DNA from 4 places in the Bacillus sp. EB106-07-01-XG149 genome. Region 1 is predicted to be linked to each of the others. Evidence: riboswitches for the same ligand, from Rfam matches in the RefSeq annotation. Region 1 holds a riboswitch; each other region holds the start of a gene.
The links. A riboswitch is a leader RNA that binds a small molecule or an ion and turns the genes downstream of it on or off. The one in region 1 is predicted to bind S-adenosylmethionine.
Positions count from the first base shown of each region.

Region 1 (7,846 bases):
CGTTTTCGTCACTTGACTTAAAAGAAGGGGAGGGTGCTAAATGAAGCGTTTATCGTATTTCTTATTTTTTATATTGATATGCCTAGTGAGTGCTGGGTGTGCAAAGGATAAAGAAGGAGAGAAATTAGAATATAACGGAAGAGCACTCGTAATTGGAGTTATTGGAGAAAAGCCGAACGATACGTTTAGGAATATAAAGTTTGAGGAAATGAAGTTAGAGGAACTGGAAAAGAAATCTAAGGAAGTGGATGGTTTTTTAATAATGAAAGATCACTTTCAAGAAGCCTCAACAGAGCAGTATAAAAATGTATTTTCATCGCTAAAGAAACCAGTATTTTTTATCGGTTTGCAAGATAAATCATATTCAACGTTTATTACAAAAGGAATAGAGTATAACAGTGCACGAAAAGATGTAAATGCTATGTATACGCAAGGCTTTGCAAATATCGGAAGTGGTGAAGGACAACAATGGGCAGTCGGTTTGTCCAATGGTGGAAATACTGAAGAAAGTATTCATAATATGTATATCGTCGTATTTCGAACAATTGCCGATTATTTAAGTCGATGATGAAGGAGCCTGTAAAAGGGTCCTTTTTTATGTTTAATCAAACGTTTGTTTAAGGTGTATGTTCGGTAGGAAGAAACCGATGTAGCCCAAGGGTTAGCAAAGAAAAATAGGGAGCTAATCAAACGTTTGTTTAAGGTGTATGTTCGGTAGAAAGAAACCGATGCAATTCAAGGGTTAACAAAGAAAAATAGGGAGTTAATCAAACGTTTGTTTAAGATATATGTTCGGCGAGTGATAAGAGAAGAATCTAAAAAAATTATATATTTATTTTTCTTAACAAATGGCGGAAAAATAAGAAAAATTTGCAGGATTATTAAAAATTATCACGAAATAAGTAAAAGTTTAGCGAATAATCGTTTGAAATAATAAAACGTTTTCTATATGATAAAGGTAAAGGTTAGTAAAAAAGTAGGTGAATTTATGACAGTAACATTTTATTCATATCCAAAGTGTGGCACATGTCAAAAAGCAAAGAAATGGTTTGAGGCAAACGATGTAGCATATGAGATGATTCATATTGTTGAAAATCCACCATCAAAAGAAGATTTACGTAATTTACATGAAAAAAGTGAATTACCATTAAAAAAATTCTTTAATACAAGTGGAATGCGTTACCGCGAACTTGGTCTGAAAGATAAGTTAAAGGATGCAAGTGAAGACGAAATGTACGAACTTTTAGCATCTGATGGCATGTTGATTAAACGTCCAATCGTAACAAATGGAACGAATGTAACACTTGGTTTTAACGAAGAGCAGTTTGAAAGTGTGTGGAAAAAGTACCAATAAGGTATTTTTACATAATTAATACATTCACTGGAGGTACAGTCATGAGCATTCCAAATAATTTACGTTACTCTGAAGAACACGAATGGGTAAAAACTGAAGGTAATGAAGTTGTTATCGGTATTACTCACTTTGCACAAGGTGAGCTAGGCGATATCGTATTCGTTGAACTTCCTGAAGTAGGTGCAACAATCGAAGCTGACGAGCCATTCGGAAGCGTAGAATCTGTTAAAACAGTTTCTGAGTTATACGCACCTGTAAGCGGTAAAGTTGTAGCAGTAAACGAAGAATTAAGTGACCAACCAGAACTTGTTAACGAATCTCCATACGAGGGTGCATGGATGGTTAAAGTTGAACTTTCTGATGCAAGCCAAGTTGAGAAGTTATTAACTGCAGAAAAATATGCAGAAATGACAAACCAAGACTAATTATAGTCGACTAAAGGACAGCCTTTGTGCTGTCCTTTTTTATTTTGTGTTACATAATACATTTAAAATCGAGTGCAAATGAATAAGCTATTATGGGAATGAATGTTTTTCGGTAAGGTTTCATGTGGCTTCGTAATCTGAACGAGCCGCTTGCGCTTTTCTTTGTCCAGCTCCACCTCCTAGCCCTTCATGTCTAAGAACCTTCCGCACGAGAAGACAAAAAAGCGTCTTCTGTACGAAAGAACCTTAGCCAACAGGGCTAAACAGTCGGTGCCGCTTTTCTTTATGATCCAGCTCCAGCGGCTAGATTGTTCGGTGGCTTCGCTTCTTCCTGTAAGGCAAAAAGCGCCTTTACGTCAGAAGCTCCATCCCCCTCACAATCTGAACGAGCTGCTTGCGCTTTTCTTTATGATCCAGCTCCAGCGGCTAGATTGTTCGGTGGCTTCGCTTCTTCCTGTAAGGCAAAAAGCGCCTTTACGTCAGAAGCTCCATCCCCCTCACAATCTGAACGAGCTGCTTGCGCTTTTCTTTGTGATCCAGCTCCAGCGGCTAGAACAGTCAGTCATTTCACTCCTTCACTTGAGGCAAAAAGCGCCTCTAGTTCAGGAGTTCCAATGCCCTCCTGTTCTGAACGAGCCGCTTCCGCTTTTCTTTTGCAAAAATAAACAGGAAACAACATGAAAATAACGAATATACTATATACTAAGTTAAAGGTTGTATAGTATATGGTGATCGGGTGATGACATATGATTTATGTGGAAAAAGTCATTATTGTAGAAGGTAAATCAGATAGAAGAAAGATTGAATCTATTATTCGTGAACCGGTGGAAATTGTTTGTACAAATGGTACAATTGGTTTGTCGAAAATGGATGAGCTCATTGATCAGTTTTTTGATAAGGAAGTGTATGTACTAGTGGATGCTGATGATGCTGGAGAAAAGTTAAGGAAACAGTTTCGAAAAGAATTTCCGCAAGCAGAGCATATTTATATTGATCGCTCGTACCGAGAAGTGGCAACTGCGCCATCTTCACACTTAGCAAATGTATTATGGGGAGCTGACATTGACGTTTATACAGAATATTTACGGTAAGGAATGATAGAAGTGATTGATTGGACAGGAGCCGAAGCTACAGCCCTAATAGAGAACGAAGAAAAAACAGTGTTATATGTATATACTCCAATGTGTGGAACATGCCAATTAGCAAAAAAGATGTTAACAGTCGTTGAGATGACAATTGAAGACTTGAAAATTGGAATGTTAGATTTAAATTATGCTCCGCATTTAGCGAAAGAGTATGGAATCGAAAGTGTACCGTGTTTACTTGTTTTTGAAAATGGGACACTCATGAAGAAGATATATGCATTTCATTCGGTTGAATATTTATATACGGAATTAAAGTAGGCGGCAAAGTTTTTGCCGCCTCGACATATTTCTCGGGAAATATGTCGAGATGCAGGGGGGTTACAGTATTTGTCGAGCGAAAGTAACAGGATTGCTCTTTAGTGAGAGGGAATGGTATGTGTAATAGAAAGTGATATGAAGGATGTGATTTAGGGTGAAATTATATTCTTTGCTGCAATCATTTGTAAATTACGCTAATGGTCAATATCATTTAGAGCCGCTTTTAAGACAAGGAGAAAAAACTGTTAATTTCCGCTTTGGAGATGAAAGTTGTTCGCTACAAATTTCAAGAGATTATATAGAGCTGCTACATGAGGAACGAGGAACAGAGCAAATCGTTTGTTTAGATGAGGAAGATGTAAAACAATTGGTGAACGGCAATGTAAGGTTGCAAATGTTAATGAACGATGGACGTGTACAATATTCAGGAACGTATCGAACGATGCTATTAGTCGAATCGATGTTTCATATATGTAAACCGATGTCAGTGGGTGCTTAAAAGTCTGAAGTTTCTTTTTTTACGAAAATTTCTGTTGACATGGCGTATGGATATTGATACAATTCAATTCATAAAATATAGACAATTTCATAAATTACAAATCAGACGAAAATGTAATCTGATTTCTCTTATCAAGAGAGGTGGAGGGACTGTGCCCTGTGAAGCCCGGCAACCGTCAACTTATGTTGAAATGGTGCCAATTCCTGCAAAGCAAATGCTTTGAGAGATGAGAGAGAGGGATAATGTTGTTATATACGCATATAAACCTTTCTGCTTCTCTAAAGCGGAAAGGTTTTTTTATTGTTTGAATGTGGAGGACATTCAAATAATAAAAGTAGTGATAACGGTGGACTACACGCATTAAACATAAAAAATTGCGGAGTCGACCAAAAATCTAGCTTCAGCGGCTAGAACAGTCGGTCGTTTCATCCCTTCCTATGAGGCAAAAAGTGCCTCTACGTCAGGGATTCGGGCGTCCTCTTGTTCTAAACGAGCCGCTTACGCTTTTTAAACAAAAAAAGGGGTGAACATCATGATCTTGTTAGAAAATGTAAAGAAAATATATAAAGCAAAAAGCGGTGATGTCACTGCTGTAGATAATGCCAATTTAAAAATAGACAAAGGTGAAATATTTGGTGTTATCGGATATAGTGGCGCTGGGAAAAGTTCTTTAATCAGATTATTCAATCAGTTAGAGAAACCAACTTCTGGCCAAATTACAATTGCAAATCGTGTGATTTCAGCAATTACAGGGAGTGAACTTCGTAAGGCAAGGCAAGAAATTGGAATGATTTTTCAGCACTTCAATTTACTTTGGTCACGAACTGTACGCGAAAATATCGAGTTCCCACTTGAAATTGCAGGTGTCGATAAGGCGAAGAGAAGAAAACGCGTCGACGAGTTAATTCATCTTGTTGGATTAGAAGGAAGAGGGGACGCGTATCCATCTCAGTTAAGCGGAGGACAAAAGCAACGTGTTGGGATTGCAAGAGCATTAGCTAACAACCCACAAGTGCTTTTATGTGATGAAGCAACGTCAGCTCTTGATCCAGAAACGACAGATCAAATTTTAGATTTATTATTAGATATTAATAAGCGTCTCGGTTTAACAATTGTACTCATTACACACGAGATGCATGTGATTCGAAAGATTTGTAATCGAGTGGCGGTAATGGAGAAAGGAAAAATTGTAGAAACGGGTCCAGTACTTGATGTATTCCGCAATCCGCAGAAAGACATTACAAAACGCTTCGTACAGCAGTTAACGGATTCTGAAGATACAAATGAAACGATTGAAAGTTTAATTGAAAAGTATCCAGATGGTAAAGTAGTTCGTTTGCAGTTTATCGGTGAAGCTGTAGAAAGACCAGTACTTCAAAGATTAATGCAACGCAGTGATATAGAAGTTAGCATTTTGCAAGGAAATATAGCACAAACGAATAACGGCTCTTACGGTAGTTTAGTTGTTCATTTAAATGGTGAGGAAACAGCGATTCAACAAGCAATAGAGGGAATACATCAAGATCAAGTAGAGCTGGAGGTGATTGCACATGGATAAGTTAATCGCAAATGTTGATTGGAATCAAATGTTAGAAGCAACTGGTGAAACGTTATATATGACGGCAATCGCAGCTCTTGCCACATTTGTATTAGGACTAATTTTAGGATTGTTACTCTTTATGACAGCGAAAGATAATTTATGGGAAAACAAAGCGGTTAACACGGGGATTGGAGCGTTCGTAAACATTTTCCGCTCGATACCGTTCATCATTTTAATCATTTTATTAATCCCATTCACAAAGATTCTGCTTGGAACAATTCTTGGAGCGAGTGCAGCACTTCCAGCTTTAATTATTGGAGCGGCACCATTTTACGCGAGAATGGTTGAAATTGCGCTTCGTGAAATTGATAAAGGTGTAATTGAAGCTTCGAAAGCAATGGGAGCAAAAACAAGCACAATTATTTTGAAAGTGTTAATTCCAGAATCGTTACCAGCATTAGTATCTGGTATTACTGTTACGACAATTGCTTTAGTAGGCTATACAGCGATGGCGGGAGTTGTTGGTGCTGGTGGCCTTGGAACACTTGCTTATTTAGAAGGATTCCAGCGAGGAAATAACGATGTAACAATCGTTGCGACAATTTGTGTATTACTAGTTGTATTTTTCATTCAGTGGATTGGTGATAGTTTAACGACTCGAATAGATAAACGATAATAAAAAACGGGAGGATGTTTTAAATGAAAAAATTATTACTTACAGCACTTATTTCAACTTCAATTTTTGGGTTAGCTGCTTGTGGCGGGAAAGATAAAGATGAAAAAAAACTAGTTGTGGGGGCTTCTAACGTACCGCACGCTGAAATTTTAGAAAAGGCTAAACCTTTATTAGAGAAAAAAGGAATTGAATTAGAAATTAAAAAATTCCAAGACTACGTATTACCAAATAAATCGTTAGCGGATAAGGATTTAGATGCAAACTACTTCCAGCACATTCCATATTTAGAAAAAGAAATTAAAGATAAAAAATATGATTTTGAAATAGCAGGGAAAATTCATTTAGAGCCAATTGGTGTATACTCTCAAAAATATAAGAGCTTAAAAGAACTTCCGGACGGGGCGACAATTATTATGAGTAATTCCGTTACTGACCATGGACGTGGTTTAGCAATTTTACAAAAAGAAGGCATTTTAAAAATTAAAGACGGAGTAGATCCAGTTAGTGCAACTCCAAAAGATATTGCAGATAATCCGAAAAACTTAAAGTTTAAAACGGATATTGAGCCTGGTTTATTACCACAAGTGTATAACAATAAAGAAGGCGACGCTGTTTTAATTAACTCGAACTATGCAATTGATGCGAAATTAAACCCAGAAAAAGATGCAATTGCAATTGAAGGCGATGATTCTCCATACGCAAACGTATTAGTGGTTCGTAAAGGTGATAAAGATAAAAAAGCGATTAAAGAGCTTGTAGAAGTATTGCATTCTAAAGAAATTGAAGACTTTATTACTAAAGAATATAAAGGAGCAGTTGTTCCTGTAAAAGAATAATTGCTGAAAAGGGCTGGTGTATGCCGGCCCTTTTTTATAACTACATAACTATAGGGGAGAAGGGGACATCATATGAAAAAGATTCTACTATCAGTTGTTACAGCACTGTCTGTATTTACATTAGCTGCTTGCGGAGGGAAAGAAGAGAATAAGCTTGTTGTGGGAGCCTCTAACGTGCCGCACGCTGTTATTTTAGAAAAGGCACAGCCGATACTAGAGAAAAAGGGCATTAAATTAGAGATTAAAAAGTTCCAGGATTATGTTTTGCCGAATAAAGCGTTAGCGGATAAGGAAATTGATGCGAACTACTTCCAACACATTCCTTACTTAGATAAAGAAATTCAAGAAAAGGGATATAAAATTGTAAACGCAGGAAAAATCCATTTAGAGCCAATGGGCATTTATTCTAAGAAATATAAAAGTTTAAAAGAATTGCCAGATGGCGGAACAGTTATCATGAGTAATAACGTAGCGGAGCGTGGCCGTATGCTCGCATTGTTACAAAAAGGCGGCGTTATTAAATTAAAAGACGGTGTAGATGTTGTTAAAGCGACAGTAAAAGATGTTGTAGAAAATCCGAAAAACTTAAAGTTTAAAACAGATGTAGAGCCTGGATTGTCACCAAAGCTGTATGAAAATAATGAAGGTGATGCTTTATTCATTAATTCAAACTATGCAATTGATGCGAAATTAAATCCAACAAAGGATGCAATTGCGATTGAAGGATCAGACTCTCCGTATGCAAATATTATTGCAGTTCGTAAAGGTGACGAGAAGAAAAAAGAAATTAAGGAATTAGTAGAAGTATTGCATTCAAAAGAAATTCAAGACTTTATTAATAAAGAATATAAAGGTGCTGTACTTCCGGTAAGTGAATAAACACAAGGAAAAGACTGGGAAATTTCCAGTCCTTTTTTCTTTATATAAATAAGAAGAAAGGTGTATTATATAAGGATGCAAGGGAAATACTTATATACATTTGTGAAAAAATTGTTACTTTTTTTCGTCGTTTGCGATATCATTTTATTTGATATAAGATTAGAATGAGAATAAAATGAGAATATGAACGTTTTAGGAATTTTTAAAATGTATATATAGGATTAATGGAGGTAT
Region 1 is NZ_JBYTDP010000005.1:371,556-379,401, forward strand. Features, by position in the region: gene AC3WTA_RS21595 (hypothetical protein) at 41-568, shown strand; gene AC3WTA_RS21600 (arsenate reductase family protein) at 989-1,354, shown strand; gene gcvH (glycine cleavage system protein GcvH) at 1,396-1,779, shown strand; gene AC3WTA_RS21610 (hypothetical protein) at 2,088-2,444, shown strand; gene AC3WTA_RS21615 (toprim domain-containing protein) at 2,526-2,870, shown strand; gene AC3WTA_RS21620 (thioredoxin family protein) at 2,874-3,182, shown strand; gene AC3WTA_RS21625 (hypothetical protein) at 3,337-3,681, shown strand; SAM riboswitch class I at 3,807-3,914, shown strand; gene AC3WTA_RS21630 (methionine ABC transporter ATP-binding protein) at 4,214-5,239, shown strand; gene AC3WTA_RS21635 (methionine ABC transporter permease) at 5,232-5,897, shown strand; gene metQ (methionine ABC transporter substrate-binding lipoprotein MetQ) at 5,921-6,733, shown strand; gene metQ (methionine ABC transporter substrate-binding lipoprotein MetQ) at 6,806-7,612, shown strand.

Region 2 (7,846 bases), on a different contig from region 1:
AGGTTTAGTTGGTGAGAATGTAAAAGTAAATCTTCGTGGACCGGAAAGTCGAGTAGGTGTACTGTCATTGTTAGGAAAAGATTACCTTACACTACAATTACCTCAGGGAGAATTAGTGTATTATCAGCTGAAACATGTGAAGAGTCTAGTCAGAAAAGTGAAAGAGGCACAAGGAGAATATGGTTCATGTTTTTATGCGGAAGAAGATACTTTTTTAGATGTATTAAATGACTTGAAGTATAAGTGGGTAAAAATTAATCGTGGCGGTCCAGAATGTGTGGAAGGTTTATTAAGTGATATACATGATGGAAATATTACACTAGTTAACGGTGATGAGGTCATTTATGTGATTAATTCCCATATTAAGAGTGTGAGTCAAATAGTTAAAAACAAAAAGAATGAAGAAGAATAATGTTTAATAAATAAAAGGGGCATTATGATTGAAAGTGAAGAACAATTTCATATTTCTCTGTAATTATTTTTGGATATATGAAAAGGGTTTCTTACTATTAAAAAACAGAACATTGCCCCTGATTATTTTTAGAATAAAAGAAAGGAAAATTGTAATTTCATAGGAAGGAGGATATAGATGAATGAGTTAAACAAAAGTATTGGAGAAAATATATATGTTAAATTAATCGGTGAAAAGAGATTTAAAGGTGTATTAATAGACGTAGGAAATGATATCGTTGTTCTTTACAATGGACAAGACTACGTATATATATCTTTATACCATGTACAATATTATAAATTTTTAAGACCATATGATGAAGAAATATCAAAGCCAGATGTTGATTCTGTAATTAAGAGGGAATCCCCTTCAATTTCTTTGAGGAAAGTATTAAGTACCTCTAAAGGGATTTTTACAGAAATTTATGTAGCTGGAAATGCTCCAATACATGGGTATGTCACAAGTATAATGAACGATTATATTGTTTTTTATAGTCCAGTTTATAAAACAGTATATATATCTTTAAAGCATTTGAAATGGTTAATTCCGTATAAAGAAAATCAAGTCCCGTACGCCCTCAATAAAAATGAACTCCCCGTGAATCCATTAAATATTACGTTAGCTAGAACATTTGAAGAACAGCTTATTAAAATGTCCGGCAAAATCATGGTGTTCGATTTAGGTGAGGAATCTAATAAGATCGGAAAGATGGCAAAGATTGATGAAGGGCATATTGAAATATTAAAAGCACGTGATGCAAAAATGTATGTGAATATTCAACACGTGAAATCTGTCCATTGTCCGTAGACTAGTTGAAAGGGCTGGCTTTTTCTTTTATATGCAGAAGAAAAGGTCGAGCCTATTTGTTTAGCTCGATTTGAATATGAGGGGGAAAATGAATTGAATAGAAATATGTTAGCTTTACCTATGAAGAGCTAATCTTGTGCAAAATTATAAAAAATATGTACGAGCCATTTTTTCATATATTCAATTTGTTTTTTTTTGAGGGAGAACTGTTCAACTAATATATTAAAGGGGTTTTGTTTGTGGAGCAGTTTCCAAATTCGTTATCGATTACATTACTTGGTAGTGCTGGTGGAGCAGCAAAAGCAGTTTTAGCAATTTTAAATCAAGCGATAGTAAATGAAAAAGACACGATTTATGAAACGATAAAGAATGTTACATTTCATTTAGTTGATATAAAACAAAAAGATAGGACTTATTATGATGAGTTGTTTCCAAATTTAAAAAATCAATTGTTTTTATACGAAATCGACCTTCAAGATGTAGTGACATTTAAACAGCATTTAAAAGAAAGTAGTACGAGTGTTGTTATTGATGTTTCAGGGGCAGATACAATCAGAGTATTAAGTTGTTGTAATGAACTTGGAATTTGTTATATTAATTCAGCTTTGGAAAATGAGGCAGTAGATCAGGACGATAGTTTAATCGGCTTTCAGCTTACGGAAAGATATACGAGGTTTGAGAAGGAGAAAGAGAAATTTACAAATACAAAAGCAATTATAGGATCAGGTATGAATCCAGGTGTTGTTCAGTGGATGGTTGTTGAACTTATGAAGGAACGCCCAAATGAAAAGCCAAGAGCATGCTATATAGTAGAACATGATACGTCATTTTTGAATGATACAGCACTAATAAAGCCTCATACACTGTATGCTTCATGGGCAGTAGAGCGATTTCTAGATGAAGCGATATGGAGTTATCCGATGTATATGAGTCATCATCGTCCCCTTTATTTTTATGAAGATGTATATGCTTCAGAGTATAAAGTAAAGTTAGGAGAGAAAGAGTTTTATGGCTGTTTAATGCCACATGAGGAAGTTTTAATTTTAGGGAAAAACTTCAATATGGAAGTTGGGTTTCTTTACCGAATTAACGAGTATACAACAAATGTAATTAGGCAGAATTTAGATAAGGTAGAAGATTTATGGAACTGGAATCGTAAAGTATTTAATCCAGCGGAAGAAGAGATTGCTGGCGAGGATCTAGTTGGTGTATTACTCGTTTATGAAAATAGCGAGACATATATGTATAACGTGATGAATAGCAGTCAAGTTTTTCGTAAATATAAAACGAATGCAACTTACTTTCAAGTAGGATGCGGAATTTATGCTGGTTTGTGTAGTTTACTTTTCGATAACTTTAAACAAGGTGCCTATTATGTAGAGGAATTATTATTAAATACAGAAAGTAAGTATGGAGAATATTTAAATTTATATATGAAGGATTTTGTAGTAGGGGGAAATGATTTTACGGATGGACTGCTACATGATCGGGTAAGATGGATATAAGTTATAGCGAAAAGGGAGGGGGATGGGGATCCCCTTCCTTTTCTTATTGCCCTGAAAGCAATTTCATACTGATAATTTAAGGAGATAATATGTAGAGTGTTTGTATAGAACATGAGGAGTATTTATATGAACAAATTTAAAAGCTTTATCTATGAGGAAAAAGAAGCCTTAAAAGTATTTGAAAGAATTAACGGGTTTGTTAGTGAATTGATGTTATTAGGAAAACCGAAATCAACGAATTATGAATGGTGTAATATACGGGAATCCTTTTATATGTTGTACAGCTAATGGAAAGTTATGCAGCGCGATATAGAGTGAAATTTCATGTGCAAGTAGATGGAAATCTACCTGTTATAAATGGTGATGATAAAAAATTAAAACAAGTGTTATTAAAAATGGAATAGAATCAATGCCAGAAGGTGGAGATATTCATATTCGTGCATATCAAAAAACTGAAAGGCATTTGTGTATTCCTGTTGAAGATCAAGGCTTTGGTATAGAGAAGGTTGGAAAGGCTTTTTACACAACAAAGGAGAATAGTACGGAACGACTTGGATTGATGGTCACATATAAAATTATTAAGGAACATCAAGGAAGTACTGCGATTCCAAGTAGCATGGGAATAGGGAAAAAGTGGAAATTTTTTACCGACAGCATAATGTGCTAGAGGAAAATATTTTTCAGAAAAGTGTTCTTGTTGTGTAAATATAAACATTTTATAAAATGTTTCAAGAAGGGTTTTTTTTATAAAATACTTCGTTTATAATGGAGGAAAATATCGACATGAGATTTGTTATTCATGTAACGGTTCGGTAGTGTTAGAGAAAGAAGGGGTGCACGCGCATCCTTTTTTCTATGCAGATATTATGAAAGAGGTGGTATGATGGAATTAACATTAAATTCGACTGTATGTTTACACACGATTCAATTTCGAAAAGAGCAAAAGAATTATATTGTAAAAGATACAATTACAGGAGAAAAATATGAAATGCCGCCACTTTGGATTGATGCATTGGCAATGATGCGTGACGGTTTTTTATTAGGGGAAATTGAGGAGAAATTAAAAGAAGAGTATCCAGAAGAAGAAATAAATATGTTAGCATTTACGAGGCAACTGTTAGAGCTAGAGCTTGTTGGAATGGTAGATGGGGAAGAAATAGCTTGTACAAAGAAGAAAGAGAAAGATTATTTAGCTTGGTTACGTCCTCGTGTTGAGCAATTCTTTCTTAGTTTAAATAAAAAAAATAGAAGCAAAGGTCAATGATGATCTTTGCTTTTTTGTATAGTTTGTTTAAAAAATTACAGCGAATGCTCTTGCAAAAGCACCGTCGCTATCTTTAATTTTTAAAGGTGCCGCTGAGAAAAAGAAACGTTTCGTGTGAATGGCATCTAAGTTTGTTAAGTTTTCAATTAAATAAATATTATTCCCAAGTAGTATGTGATGAATTGGTGATGTTTCTGTCGTTACCTCATCAGGAGAAATGAAATCTAGGCCGACCGATTTTACTTTTAATTGAACTAATTCCACGGCTAATTCTTCAGAAAGATAAAAAGCTTCTTGCTCATACGCCTCTGTATTCCATTTAGTAGATAGATTGGAATGGAAAATAACAATATCTCCTTCTTTTATGTCAGCGTTGTGTAATACTTCTTTAGGTAGTTTTCGTTCTTGTACATGAGTTACATCAATAAGAACAGCTTCGCCTACAAATTGATCTAGGGGTAATTGATCAATAGTCGTTGCGCCTGAAATGAAATGAGCAGGAGCATCACAATGCGTGCCAACATGAACGACAGAATGAAAATCTGTAACTTGATAGCCTGTCTCTTCAACGCTTGTAATGGCTCCTAAATTGATTTTTGGTGTTCCAGGGAATTGAGACATATTGTTTTCAAATGTTTGTGATAGGTCAATTACTTTCATTTTAAATACCTCCAATATATGTTTTGAAATATAAAAAACTCACCTTTCATAATCAAGAAAGATGAGTTTTGCACACAATAGTTACGTTTTATCTTTCAAAATGCAATGCATTTTGCAGGAATTAGCACCTATTCAGTTTATATAAACTGAGGTTGCTGGGCTTCAAAGGGCCGGTCCCTCTGCCTCTCTTGATAAAGACATATTAAGTTTTAATTTCTGAATATTCACTACTTTTAAATTGTAATTCATTTCCTTTTTTCGTGCAATACAAAATAGGTATTCACCCAAATAAAGTTGCTCGCATATTGTAGCTTATGTAAATAGAATGCTGCGAAGGAGTGAGTGCAGTGACAGGGAATGTATTGAATTATTACGCTGGTGGAAATACAGCTAGAGGATTTCATAATTTATACGACGAGAATTTAAAAGGGCTAAACAGGTTATTTATTTTAAAGGGTGGTCCTGGAACCGGGAAATCTTCTTTAATCAAAGCAATAGGTCGTGAGTGGGTTGAAAAAGGATATGATATTGAATTTTTACACTGTTCTTCTGATAATAAATCGGTTGATGGTGTAATTATCCCGAAGTTAAAAGTAGGAATTGTTGATGGAACATCACCGCATGTTATTGAGCCGAAAATGCCAGGAGTTGTCGAAGAGTATATTAATTTAGGGGTTGCTTGGGACTCAAATAAATTAAGAAAGCAGAAGGTGGAAATTGAACGATTTGTTTCAGAAGCAAGCAAGGCTTTTCAAACTGCTTACGCTTGTTTTAACGAGGCACTAGTTATACATGATGAGTGGGAGAAAATATATATTAATAATATTGATTTTAATAAAGCAAATGAACTAACCGATCAGCTGATTCAGAAGTTATTTACAGATAAAGGCGGGAAACAATCGCTTGTGAAACATCGGTTTTTAGGGGCAGCTACACCGAAAGGAGCAGTTGATTTTGTTCCTAATTTAACAGAGGGATTACCACATCGTTATTTTATAAAAGGACGCCCAGGCTCTGGGAAATCAACAATGCTTAAAAAATTAGCTAAGGCAGCAGAAGAAAAAGGATTTGAAGTTGAAGTATATCATTGTGGATTTGATCCAAATAGTCTTGATATGGTTATCGTAAGAGAATTAGGGTTTGCAATTTTTGATAGCACCGCACCACATGAATATTTTCCGAGCCGCGAAGGTGATGAAATTATAGATATGTATGCCTTAATTGTGACACCAGGAACAGATGAGAAGTATGCGAAAGAAATTCGTGACGTGTCGATTCAATATAAAGCAAAAATGAATGAGGCGATGTCTTTCTTGGCGAAAGCGAAATCAGTTCGTGATAAATTAGAAAGAATTTATATTGCTGCTATGGATTTTTCAAAAGTAGACGCATATAAAGAGGAGATTCAAAAAGAGTTTGAACGAATTGCGGTTAGTGTAACAGAAAAGAACAAGTAAAAAATAAGGAACTTTGGTAGGCTGTCGGGAATTTTCTGACAGCTATTTTAGTATGTAGTAAACTTAGTAGTATATTTGTCGAATTTCCAAGGAAATAATCAAAAAATGAAGAGGGTATGAAATGAGAGAGAAAATTAGGTTGGAGTTAGCAAGAATTGAACAAGAGAATGATGTGAAAATTTTATTTGCAGTGGAATCAGGGAGTCGTGCTTGGGGATTTCCATCGAAAGATAGTGATTATGATGTTAGATTCGTTTATATGCACCCGGTCGAATGGTATTTATCAATTCATGATAAACGAGATGTAATTGAGTATCCGATTAGTGATGATTTAGATATAAGCGGATGGGATATTAAAAAAGCGTTACAATTATTCGCAAAGTCAAACCCAGCTTTACTCGAATGGATTCGATCACCGATTTTTTATTCGAAAAACTCTCATTTTCCAGAACAACTTCAGCAAATGAGTGATAAGCACTTTGATCCAAAAGCAACGATATATCATTACTTACATATGGCTTCAAAAAATTATCGTGAATTTTTGCAAGGTGAGAATGTAAAGTTGAAAAAGTACTTTTATGTATTACGTCCTATTTTAGCTTGTAAGTGGTTAGAGGAGAAAGAGACTTTACCACCTGTAGAATTCGATCGATTGATTACAGAGTTATCATTAGAACGCAGTGTATTAGATGAAATTGAACAGTTGTTAATAAAGAAAAAGGCAGGTACTGAATTAGATGTTGGATTAAAAATTGAGGTGTTGAATCAATTTTTAGAAGAACAAATTCATTACTACCAGCAATATGTAAAAGGAATTGAAAAGGGATCAGGGATCGATATTGAGAGTTTAAATACATTGTTTCGGGATATGTTGTTTGCAGTATATGAAAAAGAGCACAAGTGAGTTTGTGCTCTTTTTTTATTTTGTAGGAATAAAGAAAACAGATATAGCTGCAAGAAGACCCGCGAATGAGAATAAGTAAAAATTCCATGCTAAGTCATATTGCATTGTTATAATAATACCGACAAGAATAGGACCAGCAATCGCGCCAACTCGGCCAAGTCCAAGTCCCCAGCCTAAGGAGGTAGCTCGGATATGAGACGGGAAGTATTGTGTTACATATGCATTTAATATTTGAGTAATACCGACTGATCCAATTCCAGCAAGACCAATTAAAAGATAAATGATTGTAACAGATGGTTTAATTGTTAATAGTCCAATACATATAGCTGCCATAAGATAGGAGATGCTAATAACAATTTTAGCCCCTATACGATCCGCTATTGCTCCAGCAAATAATGCACCGATAGCGGCAGTAATATTTAGCATAAGTAAAAATGATAGACTAGATCCAAGAGGGTATCCTGCTTGGCGCATCATCTGCGGTAACCAAGTATTTAAACCATATATTAAAAACATTCCCATTATATAAGTAATCCAAAAAAGCAACGTCGCTTTTATGTACTCTTTTGAGAATAACGTAAGAAATCCATTTTTCTTTCGTATATTAGGTGGGGCTTGATGAGTTTCATCTTTTTCATGGAATTCAATTTGAAAACGATTAAGGATTTGGTCTACTTCTTCTTGGCGATTACGTGATAATAAAAATTGAATGGATTCAGGTAAATAACGAATGATGAAAGGAATGAGGAGCAGTGGAATCATTCCGATGCCAAACATAATTCTCCATCCGAAATCTTC
Region 2 is NZ_JBYTDP010000011.1:76,160-84,005, forward strand. Features, by position in the region: gene AC3WTA_RS26525 (hypothetical protein) at 1-412, shown strand, start outside; gene AC3WTA_RS26530 (LSm family protein) at 590-1,258, shown strand; gene AC3WTA_RS26535 (S-adenosylmethionine decarboxylase related protein) at 1,498-2,763, shown strand; partial or broken gene AC3WTA_RS26540 (ATP-binding protein) at 2,932-3,430, shown strand; gene AC3WTA_RS26545 (hypothetical protein) at 3,647-4,027, shown strand; gene AC3WTA_RS26550 (cyclase family protein) at 4,055-4,687, opposite strand; SAM riboswitch class I at 4,773-4,885, opposite strand; gene AC3WTA_RS26555 (PRK06851 family protein) at 5,035-6,144, shown strand; gene AC3WTA_RS26560 (nucleotidyltransferase domain-containing protein) at 6,266-7,048, shown strand; partial or broken gene AC3WTA_RS26565 (MFS transporter) at 7,064-7,846, opposite strand, start outside.
Region 2: another riboswitch for S-adenosylmethionine. It lies ahead of AC3WTA_RS26550 (cyclase family protein); the one in region 1 lies ahead of AC3WTA_RS21630 (methionine ABC transporter ATP-binding protein).

Region 3 (7,846 bases), on a different contig from region 1:
GGGATGTAATAGAAGCCGTCGAAGGCCCAAAACCTATTTTTCAATGTAAAAATATTGTACAAAATGGTCTACTATATCGAGACGACGCTTGTAATTCTTGTGAGCCTAGCAATTCTTCTTGTACAATTAACTTAGTAATGCTTGAAGCAGAAGAACACATGCGTGAGTTTCTTCGTAAAAAGACTCTTGCATGGTTAGATAAAGAACTTGATATTGTTTTACCTGAAAAGATAAGGGTAGATACTCGTGAATACTTCAAACAAAAAAACTCTAACTAAATCGCCATGACGAATTAGTTAGAGTTTTTTTGTTTTTTAACATTAATTCCATCATGTGAGTACTTCATCACAAATTCCTTCTTTAAATATCACATTTAATTAACTCATAAAGTTTCAAATTGATTAACATTGAAATTCTAAAAAATACAATTTTATTTTCGTAAAAAGTAAATGAATTTATGTGTTCAGATATTTTAAACATAGTGAAAAAGGAGCAGAGTACACGAAAGAAATCGTAGCTCGCATGGGCCGCGCCGGTACAGTTGGTGAAAGAAGCTTAGGATATCCAGATGCAGGTGCGCATGCGCTTGGAGTTATCTTTACGGAGATTGCGGGTAGTTTGAAATAGGAATGTGAAGATCCCCTCTGCCTTGTGGTGGAGGGGATTTTTATAGTTGATATGTAGAACATTTCTTTCGGTGCTCTCTCTGTAAAATATGAGTTTGTTAATATTTTTGATAAAATCTTATTTCAAAACTACAACTAATATTTCTCAACATTAATATATTGAAAATAGTTAGAATATTTAAGATAATCATTTATGAAGCAATATATTATAAAAAAGGGGGAATTTATTTTGTTACGTCGCTTATCTATTTGTACTTTATTAACAGCTTTTATGTTTACTTTGTTTACATTTAACGGCTCTGCTTTTGCGGCTACGAATACTACTGAAAATAAAACTGTAGTAGCAGCTTGTGCAAAGGGAGGTACGGTAGGTGTATATGGTGCAAAGATGCGCAGTGGTTACACTGTTGGATCACCTGTCTTACATACATTTAATGATGGTGCGAAAATTACTGGAACATGGGTAACTGGTGAATATGTTCAAGGTCATTACAGTAATTCTAAACAGTGGTTAAAAGTTACATATAAAGGGATGACAGGTTATGTATCCCATACAACATTATATAACGTTTGCTCATAAAACTATGTACTATAATAGCTTTTGATGTATTGAGCTAATCTCTTCTAGGGATTAGTTCTTTTTTGTCTCCTAGTTTTTAATGGAGCATTTTTTGAAAAAAACCAACGATTCATTAAATCGATGGTTTTATGTTTATATATTATTCATTTGTATCTATATCAAATTTTTCATTGTTTTTTGCTTATTTGAGACTTAGTTTTTTTGTGATTGCAACTTATCGATTTTCCAGCGTGCTCCTAGAGGATCTAAAGAGCTTTCAATATAAAACATATATTCATCTGCGATACTTGGTACTTCAAAAGCTATTTTCAATTCTACCGTTTCATTTGGTGTAACTTGTATACCAGAAGGGTTTTGATCAAGCACCTTTCCTTCATAGGCCTTTCCGGCTTTTTCATCTTTTAAGTTATATTTTAATTCTGATAGTCCAATCGTTTGACCTCGTACATTTTTTACAGAGACATTAACAACGACGGAATCGTTACTAGCATTTAAATATGCATTTTGAACGGCGGTCAAGTAATAGCCTCCCTTAACACTCTCACCAACTAATAAAATACCTTGTTCCAAGCGGGTCATATCTTCTTTTTCTTCAAAATTTATTAATTCTTCATTTTCATTTTTTGCGGTTGGTTCTTCTATTGGACCATTTTCAACGGCACTATCTTTTTTATCTTGTGTGCAAGCAGCCGTAAAACTGACTAATACTAGAATTAAAGTAAGTAATATGAATGATTTTCTCATAAAATTAATCTGTCTCCTTAAGTTTCTCAATTTTGTGCAACTATACATATAAGATTAACATAATGTCTCATTATTGGCTCAAAATAGGGAATCTTTTAGACACCTTATTCTTTTACTTTTACTATACATTCGATTGGGTCTCACGATATTTGTTAATCTTGTAAATCATTGTCTTAGTAATACCGAGGGTTATTATAAATATATTAATCATATAATTTGTCCCTATCAAAATGAACGTTTCTTGCATCTAATATATTGTAAATATATTTTATTTTGAAAGGATGTGATTATATGGCTCATAAATCTACTGGAGTGTTTCGAGTTCCAGTTTCTGAAAATGGGATTATTCCAACTGCTCTCAACATTATGTTAAACAATGATTCACGCTGTCATACTAGTAATGTAACGGTAACTGTTAAGAGAAGTCGAAACATTTCTTTCCCAACTCAAAATGAATTAGTTGAAATTTCTCGTACTTTTGTTTCTTTAGAACCAAACAGAACGACTAAGATTGTATTGTTTACTCCAGAATTCCAAATAGAAGATTTTCTTGATGTTATCATTAGTGGAAATAAAGATGATGTTAAGGATGTTCTTGTATATTCTTTCTTAGCAGATTCAGCAGGTCACAATCTGCCATCTACTGTTTTTAGAAATGCAGAATACACTTTTGCTTGCTGACACCGTGATGATGTATTCTTTACTGTCATATATTTGAAGGGAAATGTTAAATAGGATTCGATTTAACTTTTATTTGGGTTCTCCAAAGAAGTCTGCTTTAGCTAAATAAACAAGGAACCGACTAATGGGTTCCTTGTTTATTTGCATTTAACATGAAATTTCGTGTCTATTATTCCGAAAGCAACTTTACAGAGGAACAGATTTTTCCTAGTGAAGCAGCACCTATAGATGAAAGTACCCAATATTCCAATTCTAAAGGTAGGCGAAATGCTTGAACGTTACCATCATTAATAACCATCTTCATAATATGTAATTAGTATTATTTTATTCTTTAAATATTTCCGGCTTCTCCACTCTAAATGATTTCACCTCACCACATTCTAAACAAAATGTAGTTAATAGTTTGGAACGTTTCCCCACTGAAAAGAGCCTACTAGAATCATCTTCACAAACATATGCATGATAAGCAGATCCAACTCTTCCTTCTTTAAATGTAGTAGAACCACAATTCTCGCATCGTTTATTTTTCATGCTACTAACACCTCATTTGCTGTGTTTTTAAGATAGAAGTAAAGCAACTTGGTTATACATGATGTTTTCGACATGATACAACATACCCCTTTATATATTCGTAAGTAAAACAACACAATACCCTTATAAATCTCTATAACAATATGATTTTTCATATATCATTTAATGTATATCGGAAAAATAAGTATTAAAGGATTGATTTTTATGATTCTGATGATTATAATAAATGGAAATCAAACAATTCTTATGCTGAGAAGTGGAGGGACGGGCCCTATGAAACTTCGGCAACCTCGTTTTAGACGAAAGGTGCCAAATCCTGCAGGTGAAAAACACCTGAAAGATAAGAGAGGTTCACTTAGTCAAGAAGGCTACTCTTATTTCGATAAGAGTAGCTTTTTTTATGGTTAAAAGTTAAAGGGGGAATAGGTAGTGGAGTACGGTTTTTGGTTGCCGATTTTTGGGGGATGGCTTCGAAATGTAGATGATGAATCTATGCCGCCTACGTTTGAGTATGCAAAACAAACAGCGCAAGCAGCAGAACAATTAGGTTTTTCAACAACACTTATTGCAGAATTAAATTTAAATGATATAAAAGGTGTTTCGGCACCAAGTTTAGAAGCGTGGACAACTGCGGCAGCACTTGCAGCAGTGACGGATAAATTAGAGATTATGACAGCTGTAAGACCTGGTTTCCACAATCCAGCAGTTACAGCGAAAATGGCAGCAAATATTGATCAATTAAGTAATGGTCGTTTTACATTGAATGTAGTTTCGGCATGGTGGGAAGAAGAAGCGAGACAGTACGGCGGGGTATTTACTGCACATGATGAAAGATATGATCGCACAGAGGAATTTGTAACAGTTTTGAAAGAGCTTTGGAAAGAAGAAGAGTTTTCTTATAAAGGGAAGTTTTATGAGCTTCATCATACACATTTAAGTCCAAAACCTGTGCAGAAACAAGGCATTAAGCTTTATGCAGGTGGTGAGAGTGAGCGAGGAAAAGAGGTCATTGTCAACCACGCGGATGCATATGTAATGCACGGGGGAACAGTGGAAGAAGTATCTGTGAAAATAGAAGATATGAAGAATCGTAGAAAGAAAGTTACAGAGGAGCCATTGCAGTCATTCGGGCTTGCGGCTTACGTTATTTGTCGTGATACAGAAGAAGAGGCATTAGAGGAATGGAGACGCATAACGGATGTGAAAGACGATGCTTTAGGTTATGCGGGTTATCAAGACTTTATTAGTAAATCGCATTTGGAACAGCAAGTGAAGCTCAATGATTATTCCGTATCTAATCGCGGGTTACGTCCTAATTTAATCGGAACACCAGAACAAATTGCAGAAAGGATACTTGCTTTTGAAAAAGGGGGTGTTACGTTATTACTTTTACAATTTTCGCCACAGCTTGAAGAGATGAAACGATTTTCTGAAAAAGTAATGCCATTAGTTGAAGCAAAAAGAAAGGAATTGATTACAAATGAGTAAAATTTACATATTACATGAGAATAAGGAATGGACGGATCATTTAGTGAAAAGGTTGGAAGAACTGGAGTTACCGTATGAGGAATGGCTTTTAAATGAAGGAACACTTTCATTAGAACAAGAACCTCCCCAAGGTGTTTTTTATAGCCGCATGAGTGCTTCTTCACATACGAGAGGGCATCGATATGCACCTGAATTGACTGAAGGGGTTCTTGCTTGGTTAGAGGGATACGGGCGAACAGTATTTAATGGGTCTCGTGCATTACGCCTTGAAGTAAGTAAATTAAATCAATATGCAGCATTAAGAAAATTTGGGATACAAGTGCCGAAAACAATTGGTGCTGTTGGCCGTGATCATATAGTAAAAGCAGCAAAGGATTTAGGGGAAGTACCGTTTATTACAAAGCATAACCGTGCAGGTAAAGGCCTTGGTGTTCAACTGTTTCATTCCATTGATGCTTTAGAACAATATTTGGATGGTCCGACGTTTGAAGAACCCATTGATGGAATTACTTTAATCCAGCAATATATTGAAGCGCCAGAACCATATATTACACGTTGTGAGTTTGTAGGCGGTCAGTTTGTATATGCAGTTAAAGTAGATACATCAGAAGGATTTGAACTTTGTCCAGCAGATGCGTGTTCGATTCAAGATGCTTTTTGCCCAGTAGGAGAAGAGAGTAAGAAAGAGTCATCAACAAAATTTGAAATTATATCGGACTTCCAAGAGCCAATTATTGAACAATACAAAGAGTTTTTGGAAGAAAATGAAATTACCGTTGCTGGTATTGAATTTATTCGCAGTTCGGATGGAACAATTTATACGTATGATATTAATACAAACACAAACTATAATTCTGGCGCAGAGTCTGTAGCAAATCAATTTGGTATGCTTGAGCTTGCTACATTCCTTGGAAGAGAATTAGAAAAGCAAGTAGAGTTAGTTAAATAGTATAGAAGGTTCTAGTGAAAACCTTTGTTAAAGTAATCGTGGTCATATGACCAAGTTTAGGATATCCAGATGCAGGTGTGCATGCGTTTGAAGTGATATTTGCGGAGATTGTGAGTAGTTTGAAATAGGCATAAGAAGATCCCCTCTAGCTTAAACTAGGGGGGATCTTCTTATGCCTATATATATTTCAATAATCGCTTCTATTGTATTGAAATAATGGTATCTACATTAAAAAAACGACTTATAAAAGGACTTATCCAACGTAACATATAAATGTATCGTAAAATTGAATAAGTCTATATTTTGTTTTTAGATAGATATAATTTGAGGGTATTTCGATGATATTTCCTCTAATAGAATTGTGTGATAAGCTGCATATAACTATATATTGTTAGGGCGGGAGGTTGCTATCCTTTCTCTGATTTTATATAAGAAAAAAATTATCTGAGCTTTAATGAAAATGGAGAATATATTATATGATTTTAGGAATTTCATATTTTGATATTTTTTGTACTGTAGTGATTGTCTCGTTTTTCTTGATTTTTTGGAGATTGAACGTATGGTATAACAAAAAACATAATGTTCCTAAGGTTTTTCAATGGTTTCCTAGAAAATGGGGTAAAAGAAAAGTTTCAGAGCATTTATCACAATTAAATGAAAAGCTAGCGGCTGAAGGTAAAGGTATTTGGGTTACAATCTATGCTATAGATTTATACATTGTAACTATTCCCTATACAGTCAAAAAATATAAATCTTAATAAATATATTTAAAGAAAGACCTTTTAACTAAAATAAAAGGTCTTTTCTTTTTATAAATTTTAGAAGTGATTTGTTGAGTCCATGTGTTTATGTGGAGAAAGTTACTTGAGTTCGATGAGATAGAGGCAGATTGTAGTCAAGTGAACCGTGTAATAATCAGTTTAGGACGAGGCCTTAGTGAAGGGTAAAAACCAACGGGTATTCCGCAAAAAGTTTGAGAAAAATTAGTAGGAAGAGAATTCAAATCTTTTGACGATTTTAGAGAAGAATTTTGGAAAACACTTTCTGATTCGAGCTATGCGGCAGAATTTAATCCTATGAATATAAAACTTATGAAGGGATAGACTTTCATATTTCACCATTACCAATAATAAAGTGTTATTTTTTATATAGAAATGAATAAGGAACAGAAAAAATTTTAAGTTTAAAGAGCTAAAATGGTGAAATTGTATTGAGAAATTTTTTTGAAACTATAATATTCTGAAAATTAAATGTTTTATCAGCTGATTTTTGTTATTATGTTAGTAATCTATAGACAAAGGAGAAGGGGCTATATGAGTGTACACGTAATAAAAAAGGAAGAAATCACTTTACTTTTACATGATTGGTATCGAGAAATTCGTTCACAGAATTTCGTTAAGGCAAAGGAATTAAAACAAAGTATTGATACAAAAGTTAATAGTATGGAAGAAGATCAAAAGAATACAGAGTTTTATTCACTTTTAGATTTTAGATTTAAAATGTTGAGTGCAGAGTTTTATCCCCATCAATCTGACATATCTAAGAATGATCTAAGAAAAATGAAGTTAGATGAAGCGCCATCAGATGAATCTCTATTATATTATTACCATTTCTTTAAGGCTTCTCATGCTACGGTAAACGGTGATTTTAAAGTGGCTGAAAAGCATTATGGAATAGCAGAATCTTTGTTGGAAAATATTCAGGATCCAATCGAAAAAGCAGAATTTAACTTTAAGCTATCTAGCTACTATTATCATGTTTGCCAGCCTATTTTAGTTATTCAATATGCAACTAGAGCAAGAAATATATTTGAAGGGCTGTACGGATATAGTAGGAAGGTCGCAGCATGTGACAATGTTCTGGGTTTAGCATGTGTAAAGCTAAATGAATTTGAACAGGCAGAAGTTTATTTTATGTCGTCTCTGGATATTTTGAAAAAGCAGAATGAAGAGGAGTTAATGTTACGAGTTAGACATAGTTTAGGGGTTATGTATGCAGAGCAAAACCTATCTGATTTAGCACTTCGTTATTTATCAGAAGTATCACAAAAAATCCCGAATCACTTTAGAGCGATTTTTTTGGAAGCTAGAGAGAATTTAAAGTTAGGGAAAACAAAGCTTGCAGCCTCTTTAATTGAAAAAGGTTTAGTAATCTGTAATGAACTAGAACAAAAAGAATATGAACATCATTTTACCATTCTAAAGGGAATGAATGAGAATGTTTCTGCTGAAGAATTAGAATTAGCTA
Region 3 is NZ_JBYTDP010000003.1:56,146-63,991, forward strand. Features, by position in the region: gene AC3WTA_RS12525 (RrF2 family transcriptional regulator) at 1-278, shown strand, start outside; gene AC3WTA_RS12530 (DAK2 domain-containing protein) at 460-627, shown strand; gene AC3WTA_RS12535 (SH3 domain-containing protein) at 856-1,206, shown strand; gene AC3WTA_RS12540 (DUF4352 domain-containing protein) at 1,399-1,950, opposite strand; gene AC3WTA_RS12545 (hypothetical protein) at 2,242-2,631, shown strand; gene AC3WTA_RS12550 (hypothetical protein) at 2,956-3,162, opposite strand; SAM riboswitch class I at 3,404-3,509, shown strand; gene AC3WTA_RS12555 (LLM class flavin-dependent oxidoreductase) at 3,592-4,650, shown strand; gene AC3WTA_RS12560 (ATP-grasp domain-containing protein) at 4,643-5,599, shown strand; gene AC3WTA_RS12565 (hypothetical protein) at 6,076-6,357, shown strand; partial or broken gene AC3WTA_RS12570 (pyocin-S2/colicin E7-DNase domain-containing protein) at 6,580-6,696, shown strand; gene AC3WTA_RS12575 (response regulator aspartate phosphatase) at 6,913-7,846, shown strand, end outside.
Region 3: another riboswitch for S-adenosylmethionine. It lies ahead of AC3WTA_RS12555 (LLM class flavin-dependent oxidoreductase); the one in region 1 lies ahead of AC3WTA_RS21630 (methionine ABC transporter ATP-binding protein).

Region 4 (7,846 bases), on a different contig from region 1:
GGGTGAGAAAATACCATAGCCGTTACAGACGCTTCTGGCTCCATCATAAATCCTTCCGTTAATGAAATACCTATTTCTTCTGGATGAATAAGGCGAAATAACTTTTCTTGATCCGCAAGTTCTGGACATGCTGGATAACCGAAAGACACGCGTATCCCTCTATATTTCGTACGGAAGCGTTCTTCCATCGTCAGTTCAGGTGAGTCCGGAATGCCCCAGCGGTCACGGATAAGCATATGTGTTTTTTCAGCAAGTCCTTCTGCTAGTTCAAGCGCTAACGATTGGATCGCATGGCTGCGTAAATAATCACCCTTCGCCTTCCACTCTTCAGCAATGTCCCGAACGCCTTCCCCAACTGTAACAGATAGGAAAGCAACATAGTCCATCTCATCTCCAACTGGTCGTAAATAATCACCTAAAGTACGATATGGTGCTTTTCCTTGTCTTGGGAATGTGAAACGCTCTATAACACGCGTATGATCTTTTGGATCATATATTACAATGTTTTGTCCGTCACTTTGCGCTGGGAAAAATTGATACACCGCTTTCGGTTTTAACCAAGATCGTCCTTCCTGCAATAATTCATCTATTAAATCATTTAATTCGTGTGCTCTCTTATCTCCCTCTCGCAAAAGCTTCTTCACATTTCCTTTTAATCCAAGGTGATGTCCAAGTAGCATTTGTCTATTTAAAAATGGAGCGAGATGTGCAACTGGAATATCTCGTAATACAATTCGCTTTGTTGAATCAGGTATCATAACCTCAGCCTTCGGTAATGGTTCAATTACTGCTGGAATTTCTACTTTCTTCTCCTCTTTTTTTACGATATGAAGATGACGCTCTTTTTTATCTTGTTTCATCTTCTCACGCTCTTCTTCTTTTTGAAGCTTATTAATAATATCAAGCCCCGTCATCGCATCACTCGCATAGCATACGAGCCCTGTATATGATGGGGATATACGGTTATCTGTAAACTTTCTCGTTAACGCTGCCCCGCCTACAACGATTGGAATATCAATATTTGCCGCTTTTAAATCTTCAGCAGTCGTTACCATTTGTTGCGCTGATTTTACTAATAAACCAGAAAGGCCAATAATGTCAGGCTTCTTTTCTTGTACTTCTTGTACAATTCGATCTGAGCGAACATTGATTCCTAAATTAATAATCTCATATCCGTTATTCGATAAAATAATTTCAACGAGGTTTTTCCCAATATCATGTACGTCACCTTTAACAGTTGCTAATAATACTTTCCCTTTTTTCGCACTCTCGCTAGATTCCATATGTGGCTCTAAATAGCTTACGGCAGCTTTCATACTTTCAGCACTTTGCAATACTTCGGCAACGATAAGCTCATTATTATTAAATAATCGTCCCACCTCATCCATTCCTGTCATAAGTGGGCCATTAATAATATCCAAAGGTTTTCTTCCTTCTGTAAGTGCGAGACTTAAATCTTCTTGTAGCCCTTGTTTCGTACCTTCTACAATGTAATTTGCCAGCCTTTCATCAAGAGTTAATGTTTCTTGGATAACGACATCTTTCTTTTTTGCCGCACGATAGAAATTTGTAAATTCTTCTAACGTCTCTTGCGTCGTTTCAAAAAGTAATGCATCTGCAAGACGTTTTTCTTCCTCTGGAATTGACGCATACCGTTCTAATTTTTCCGTATTCACAATCGCGTAATCTAATCCTGCTTTAGTTGCATGATATAAAAAGACGGAATTTAATACTTCGCGGCCAGCTGGTGGTAAACCAAATGATATGTTACTTACACCTAAAATCGTTAAACACTCTGGCAAGGCTTCTTTAATAAGGCGAATTCCTTCTATCGTCGCTGCCGCTGAACCAATATATTCTTCATCACCTGTACCTACAGGAAATACAAGTGCATCAAAAATAATATCTGACGGGCGTATACCATATTTCGTTGTCAATAACTCATAACTTCTTTTCGCGATTTCGAGTTTTCGTTCTGCACTAACCGCCATACCATCTTCATCAATTGTTCCTACAACAATAGCAGCACCATATTTCCGAAGAAGCGGCGTCACTTTTTTAAATCGTTCTTCTCCATCTTCTAAATTAATTGAATTAATAACAGCTTTTCCTTGAATATAAGTAAGAGCTCGCTCCATCACATTTTCATCTGTTGAATCAATCATAATTGGTACTTTTAACACTTTCGTAACTTCTGCCAAGAAGTTTTCCATATCTTCTATTTCATCGCGATCAGGATCTGCCATACAAATATCAATAATATGAGCATTTTTCTTCACTTGCGCTCTTGCGACTTCAGCAGCCTCTTCAAATTTCCCTTCTGCTACTAATCGTTTAAATTTACGTGACCCAATAACATTTGTTCTTTCACCAACAAATAATGGTCTCATAGAGTCATCATATTGAAGTGCCTCTAATCCACTAACCCCGTGTCCATCTCTTTCGTGGTGTTCACGCGGCTTAAGAGAAACTAATGCAGATTTCATTGCTTTTATATGTTCTGGTGTTGTGCCACAACAACCACCGATAATATTAACCCATCCTTCTTCAGCAAATCGCTTCACTTTTTCAGCGAGTGAAGATGGTGATTCATGATAATGTCCATCTTCATCAGGAAGACCTGCATTTGGATAACAAGAAATGTAACACTCCGACAAATCAGATAGTGAACGAATATGGTCTCTCATAAACTCCGGACCAGTCGCACAGTTTAATCCAACAGATAGTGGCTTCATATGTTCTACTGATAAGTAAAAAGCCTCAATTGTTTGCCCGGCCAGAGTCGTTCCCATCGGTTCAATCGTTCCTGAAATCATAATAGGTACAATTTTATTTAGCTCATCAAAAGCTGCTTGAATTCCAATATAAGCAGCCTTCACGTTACGCATATCTTGACTCGTCTCAACGAGTAATACATCTACGTCGCCATTTAATAAGCCTCTTGCCTGCCTTGTATAGGCTTCAATTAATTCTTCAAACGTTACACCACCAGTAACACTAATCGCTTTCGTTGTCGGCCCCATTGCTCCCGCAACATATACTTCTTTTCCGCTTTCGTTGACCGCTTGCTTTGCTAAACGTGCTGCCTTCTCATTTAGTTCCTCGTCTAAATGAGACAACGCATAATCACTTAATACAATGTTTGTCGCCCCAAATGTATTTGTTTCAATAATATCCGCTCCAGCTTCAATATAAGCTTTATGAATCTTTAAAATGACATCAGGTCTTGTTTCTACTAAATATTCATTACACCCTTCGTACTCTTCTCCTCCGAAATCTTCCGCAGTTAAGTCCTCTTGCTGGATCATTGTTCCCATTGCACCATCTAATATTAAGATGTTATTTTGTAATTTTTCTTCTATACATTTCATCAGTTAATACCTTCTTTCACTTCTTGCTTTTCTCTCACATATTTAACAAGATGTTCTGTAATTTCATATTTTAGAAATGGTGTAATAAGATAAATGCCGTTAAAATATTTCATCGCCACATCGATCAATTCTTGTGAAATGCGAATCCCTTCCTCAATTGCTGCCTCTTTCGTTTCATGTCCATCCATTCTCTCCCTTATTTCTTCAGGTAGAGTAATACCCGGCACCTCAAAATGAAGGAAATCTGCATTCCTTTTACTTATTAATGGCATAATCCCAATAAAAATAGGTTGTTCCAAATGCTTTGTCGCTTCATACACTTCTTCAATTAACGCGATATCATAAATTGGCTGAGTTAAGAAATATTCCGCTCCAGCATCTATTTTCCGTTCCATCCGCTTAACCGCTGCTTTTAAATGTCTTACATGCGGATTAAACGCACCTCCCACTGAAAACCTTGTTGCTGGACCTATTGATTTCCCTAAAATCGAGCGTCCGTCGTTCATTTCTTTAATCATTTTAATGAGCTCAATAGAGGACAAATCATATACAGAAGTGGCACCTGGAAAATCACCAACGCGTGCTGGATCACCAGTTAAAGCTAACACTTCTTCCATACCTAACGCCGATAAGCCTAATAAATGAGACTGTAGTCCAATGACGTTATGATCTCTACACGTTAAATGCGTCAATACCGGAATATCGTGCTTCGTTAATAATGCCCCCATTGCCATATTCGAGATGCGAGGCGATGCTAATGAATTATCTGCTAGAGTAATAGCATCTGCACCAGCTCTTTTCAATGCTCTTGCTCCTTCAAAAAATCGCTGCGTATCTAATGTTTTCGGTGGATCTAATTCCACTACTACTGTCGTTTGTTTTTTTGCTTTCTCTGCTAATGTGACATGAGCTTTTGAACGTTTCTCGTGTGTATGAACTACTTTCGGTCTTTGAATCGTATCCTTTTCTATTACAGGTGTAACATTTGCAATTGCACGTTTCATACTTTCAATATGTTCTGGAGTCGTGCCACAACAACCACCTAATAACCGAATACCTTGCTCAATAAATTTCGGTGTCATCGCTTCGAAATAAGCTGGACTTCCCTCATATACGTAACGTCCCTCCACATAATTTGGGAGACCTGCATTCGGATATGCTGACAAGTACCCATTTTGCGGAATCGATATCATTTTAAAAGCTTCCGTCATGTGAAGTGGCCCTAGTTGACAGTTCAATCCAACAACATTTGCACCGTAATCTAAAAGCTGTTTTAATATTTCATTTACATCATTTCCATTTTGAGTTGTACCTGCCTCATGCAATGCTAATTGAGCTACAATTGGAATATTCGTTTGTTTTCGTAACACCTGAACAGCATGAAGTAATTCAAACTCATCATAGAAAGTCTCTAATAGCAGTCCATCAACCTGTTCTTCTAGTAATGCACTTGCCTGCTCAAGTAGCATAAATTCTCGCTCCATATCAGTTGTTGTAACAGCTCCGATATGTTTCATGCCACCAATTGTTCCTAAAATTGCATTTCTCTCTGTCACAGATGCTTTCGCCAATTTTACTGCCGCTCTATTAATTTCAGTAACTTGATTTTCTAAACCATACATACGTAATTTCGCTTCATTTGCTCCGTACGTATTTGTTTGAATTACATCAGCCCCAGCAGCTACATATTGCTTATGAATCGATATAATTAAATCCGGATCAGATATATTTAATTCTTCAAAACTACTTTGCAAGCCATGTGAATGTAATAACGTTCCAACCGCGCCATCACCTATTACAATTCCTTTTGATAATAAATCTAGTAATTTCACAAATCTCCCTCATTTCCATCAATATAAAAACCCCCTCTTCACTTTGAAGAGGGGGACATAATCAATCCTCCTCTTATCATGCAAAACATTCGTTTTGCAGGTATTAGCACCGTTTCAAACATTTTGTTTGAAGGTTGCCGGGTTTCACAGGGCCTTTCCCTCCACCGCTCTCAATAAGAGTTTGTCTTTATTATTTTATTTATGTAGCTAAAAGGAAATACGTTCCCCTTTTAACAATGTTTGTTAATTTTTTAATAAATTTAGCATGCACAAATGCAAAAGTCAATGACACTTGCGGAAAAATAAAAATTATTTAAAATAAAGTTGCAATTCAATTATCTTTTGTTGTAAAGTTAAAAACATAATAAAATTTCATACGAACATTCTTATCTAGAGAGGTAGAGGGACTGGCCCTATGACGCCTCAGCAACCATTAACATTTGTTAATAAGGTGCTAATTCCAGCAAATTGTGAAAGATTTGACAGATGAGAAGAAGACTCTATTCAAACCGAAAGCCTTCTTCTTTAGAAGGCTTTTTTTATTTTACCCCGCATTAACGGGCAGTAAGATTCCCAACTCAAAATTCAGCTAGAACAAAGAAGTTAGGTGGGAATCGACTGCCCGTAAAAGCCCGATTGGTGAGGACTGATAATCAGTGGGGAATGCCCCCCTCACTGATTAAAGTTTCACTTTACATTCACTTAATTGTTAATTTAAAAAGGAGGAATTTTCACATGTCAACTATTGAAACAAAACTAGCACAAATCGGAAACCGGAGCGAAACTACAACAGGAACTGTTAACCCACCTGTTTATTTTTCAACTGCTTATCGTCACGAAGGAATTGGTAACTCTACTGGCTTTGACTATTCACGAACTGGCAATCCAACTCGTGGTCTTTTAGAGCAGGCAATCGCAGACTTAGAATATGGTGAACAAGGTTATGCCTGTAGTTCAGGGATGGCAGCTGTTCTCCTCGTCCTCTCCCTATTCCGTTCTGGAGACGAACTTATTGTATCCGAAGATTTATACGGGGGCACTTATCGATTATTTTCTGAGCATGAAAAAAAGTGGAACGTTCGATGTAGATACGTAAATACACAATCTATTAAACAAATTGAGCAAGCTATCACAACTGAAACGAAGGCTATTTTCATAGAAACTCCAACTAATCCGTTAATGCAAGTTACCGATATTGCCGCTGTCGCAACCGTAGCCAAAAGACACGGACTACTTCTTATTGTAGACAACACATTCTATACGCCTTATATACAGCAGCCATTAACAGAAGGTGCCGACATTGTACTTCATAGCGCAACGAAATATTTAGGGGGACATAACGATGTCCTAAGCGGACTTGTCGTTGCAAGAGGAAAGGAACTTTGTGAGGAAATCGCTCATTATCATAATGCCTCTGGTGCGGTCTTAAGTCCATTTGACTCATGGCTATTAATTCGTGGTATGAAAACGTTAGCGCTTCGCATGAGACAACATGAAGAAAATGCAAAAGCAGTTGTTGCTTATTTAAATGATGAAGACGGGGTGACAGATGTATTTTATCCTGGAAGAGGCGGCATGATCTCATTTCGTCTGAAAGATGAAACATGGATTAATCCATTCTTACAATCTTTATCCTTAATTACATTTGCTGAAAGTCTTGGTGGTGTTGAAAGTTTAATGACGTATCCAGCAACGCAAACACATGCTGATATTCCTGAAGAAATCAGAACAGCAAACGGTGTATGTAATCGTCTTCTGCGATTTTCCGTTGGCATTGAAAATAGTAACGATTTAATTCAAGACTTAAAGCAAGCCATTAAACTTGTAAAAGAAGGTATAAGAATATGAGTTATTCTATAGATACACTCTTACTGCACAACCAATATAAACATGACTCGCAAACAGGAGCTGTTAACGTTCCCATCTATAATACATCAACATTCCACCAGTTTGATGTAGATACGTTCGGAAAATATGACTATAGTCGCTCTGGTAATCCAACTCGTGAAGCTCTTGAAGATATCATTGCTTTATTAGAAGGAGGAACAAAGGGGTTTGCCTTCGCATCAGGAATTGCAGCGATTTCTACTGCATTCCTCCTTCTTTCACAAGGCGATCACGTACTCATTTCAGAGGACGTATACGGAGGCACTTATCGAATTATAACTGAAGTGCTCTCCCGTTACGGTGTGTCACATACATTTGTTGATATGACCAATTTAGAAGAAATAAAGCAAAAAATTAAGCCAAATACAAAACTCTTTTATGTGGAAACACCCTCTAATCCACTTTTAAAAGTGACAGATATTCGTGCTGTTTCTAAACTTGCAAAATCTATTGACGCCCTTACTTTTGTTGATAATACATTTTTGACACCACTATTCCAGAAACCACTTGATCTTGGCGCCGATGTCGTTCTTCATAGTGCCACAAAATTCATTGCCGGTCATAGTGATGTTACTGCCGGATTAGCTGTTGTAAAAGATGCCGAACTCGCTCAAAAACTTGGATTTTTACAAAATGCATTTGGCGCTATTTTAGGTCCTCAAGATTGTTCTCTCGTACTTCGCGGTCTAAAAACATTGCATGTACGTCTTGAGCATTCAGCTGCAAACGCCAATAAAATTGCACATTATTTACAAG
Region 4 is NZ_JBYTDP010000002.1:541,381-549,226, forward strand. Features, by position in the region: gene metH (methionine synthase) at 1-3,371, opposite strand, end outside; gene AC3WTA_RS08940 (bifunctional homocysteine S-methyltransferase/methylenetetrahydrofolate reductase) at 3,371-5,203, opposite strand; SAM riboswitch class I at 5,274-5,383, opposite strand; SAM riboswitch class I at 5,587-5,696, shown strand; gene metI (cystathionine gamma-synthase/O-acetylhomoserine thiolyase) at 5,939-7,051, shown strand; gene metC (cystathionine beta-lyase) at 7,048-7,846, shown strand, end outside.
Region 4: another riboswitch for S-adenosylmethionine. It lies ahead of metI (cystathionine gamma-synthase/O-acetylhomoserine thiolyase); the one in region 1 lies ahead of AC3WTA_RS21630 (methionine ABC transporter ATP-binding protein).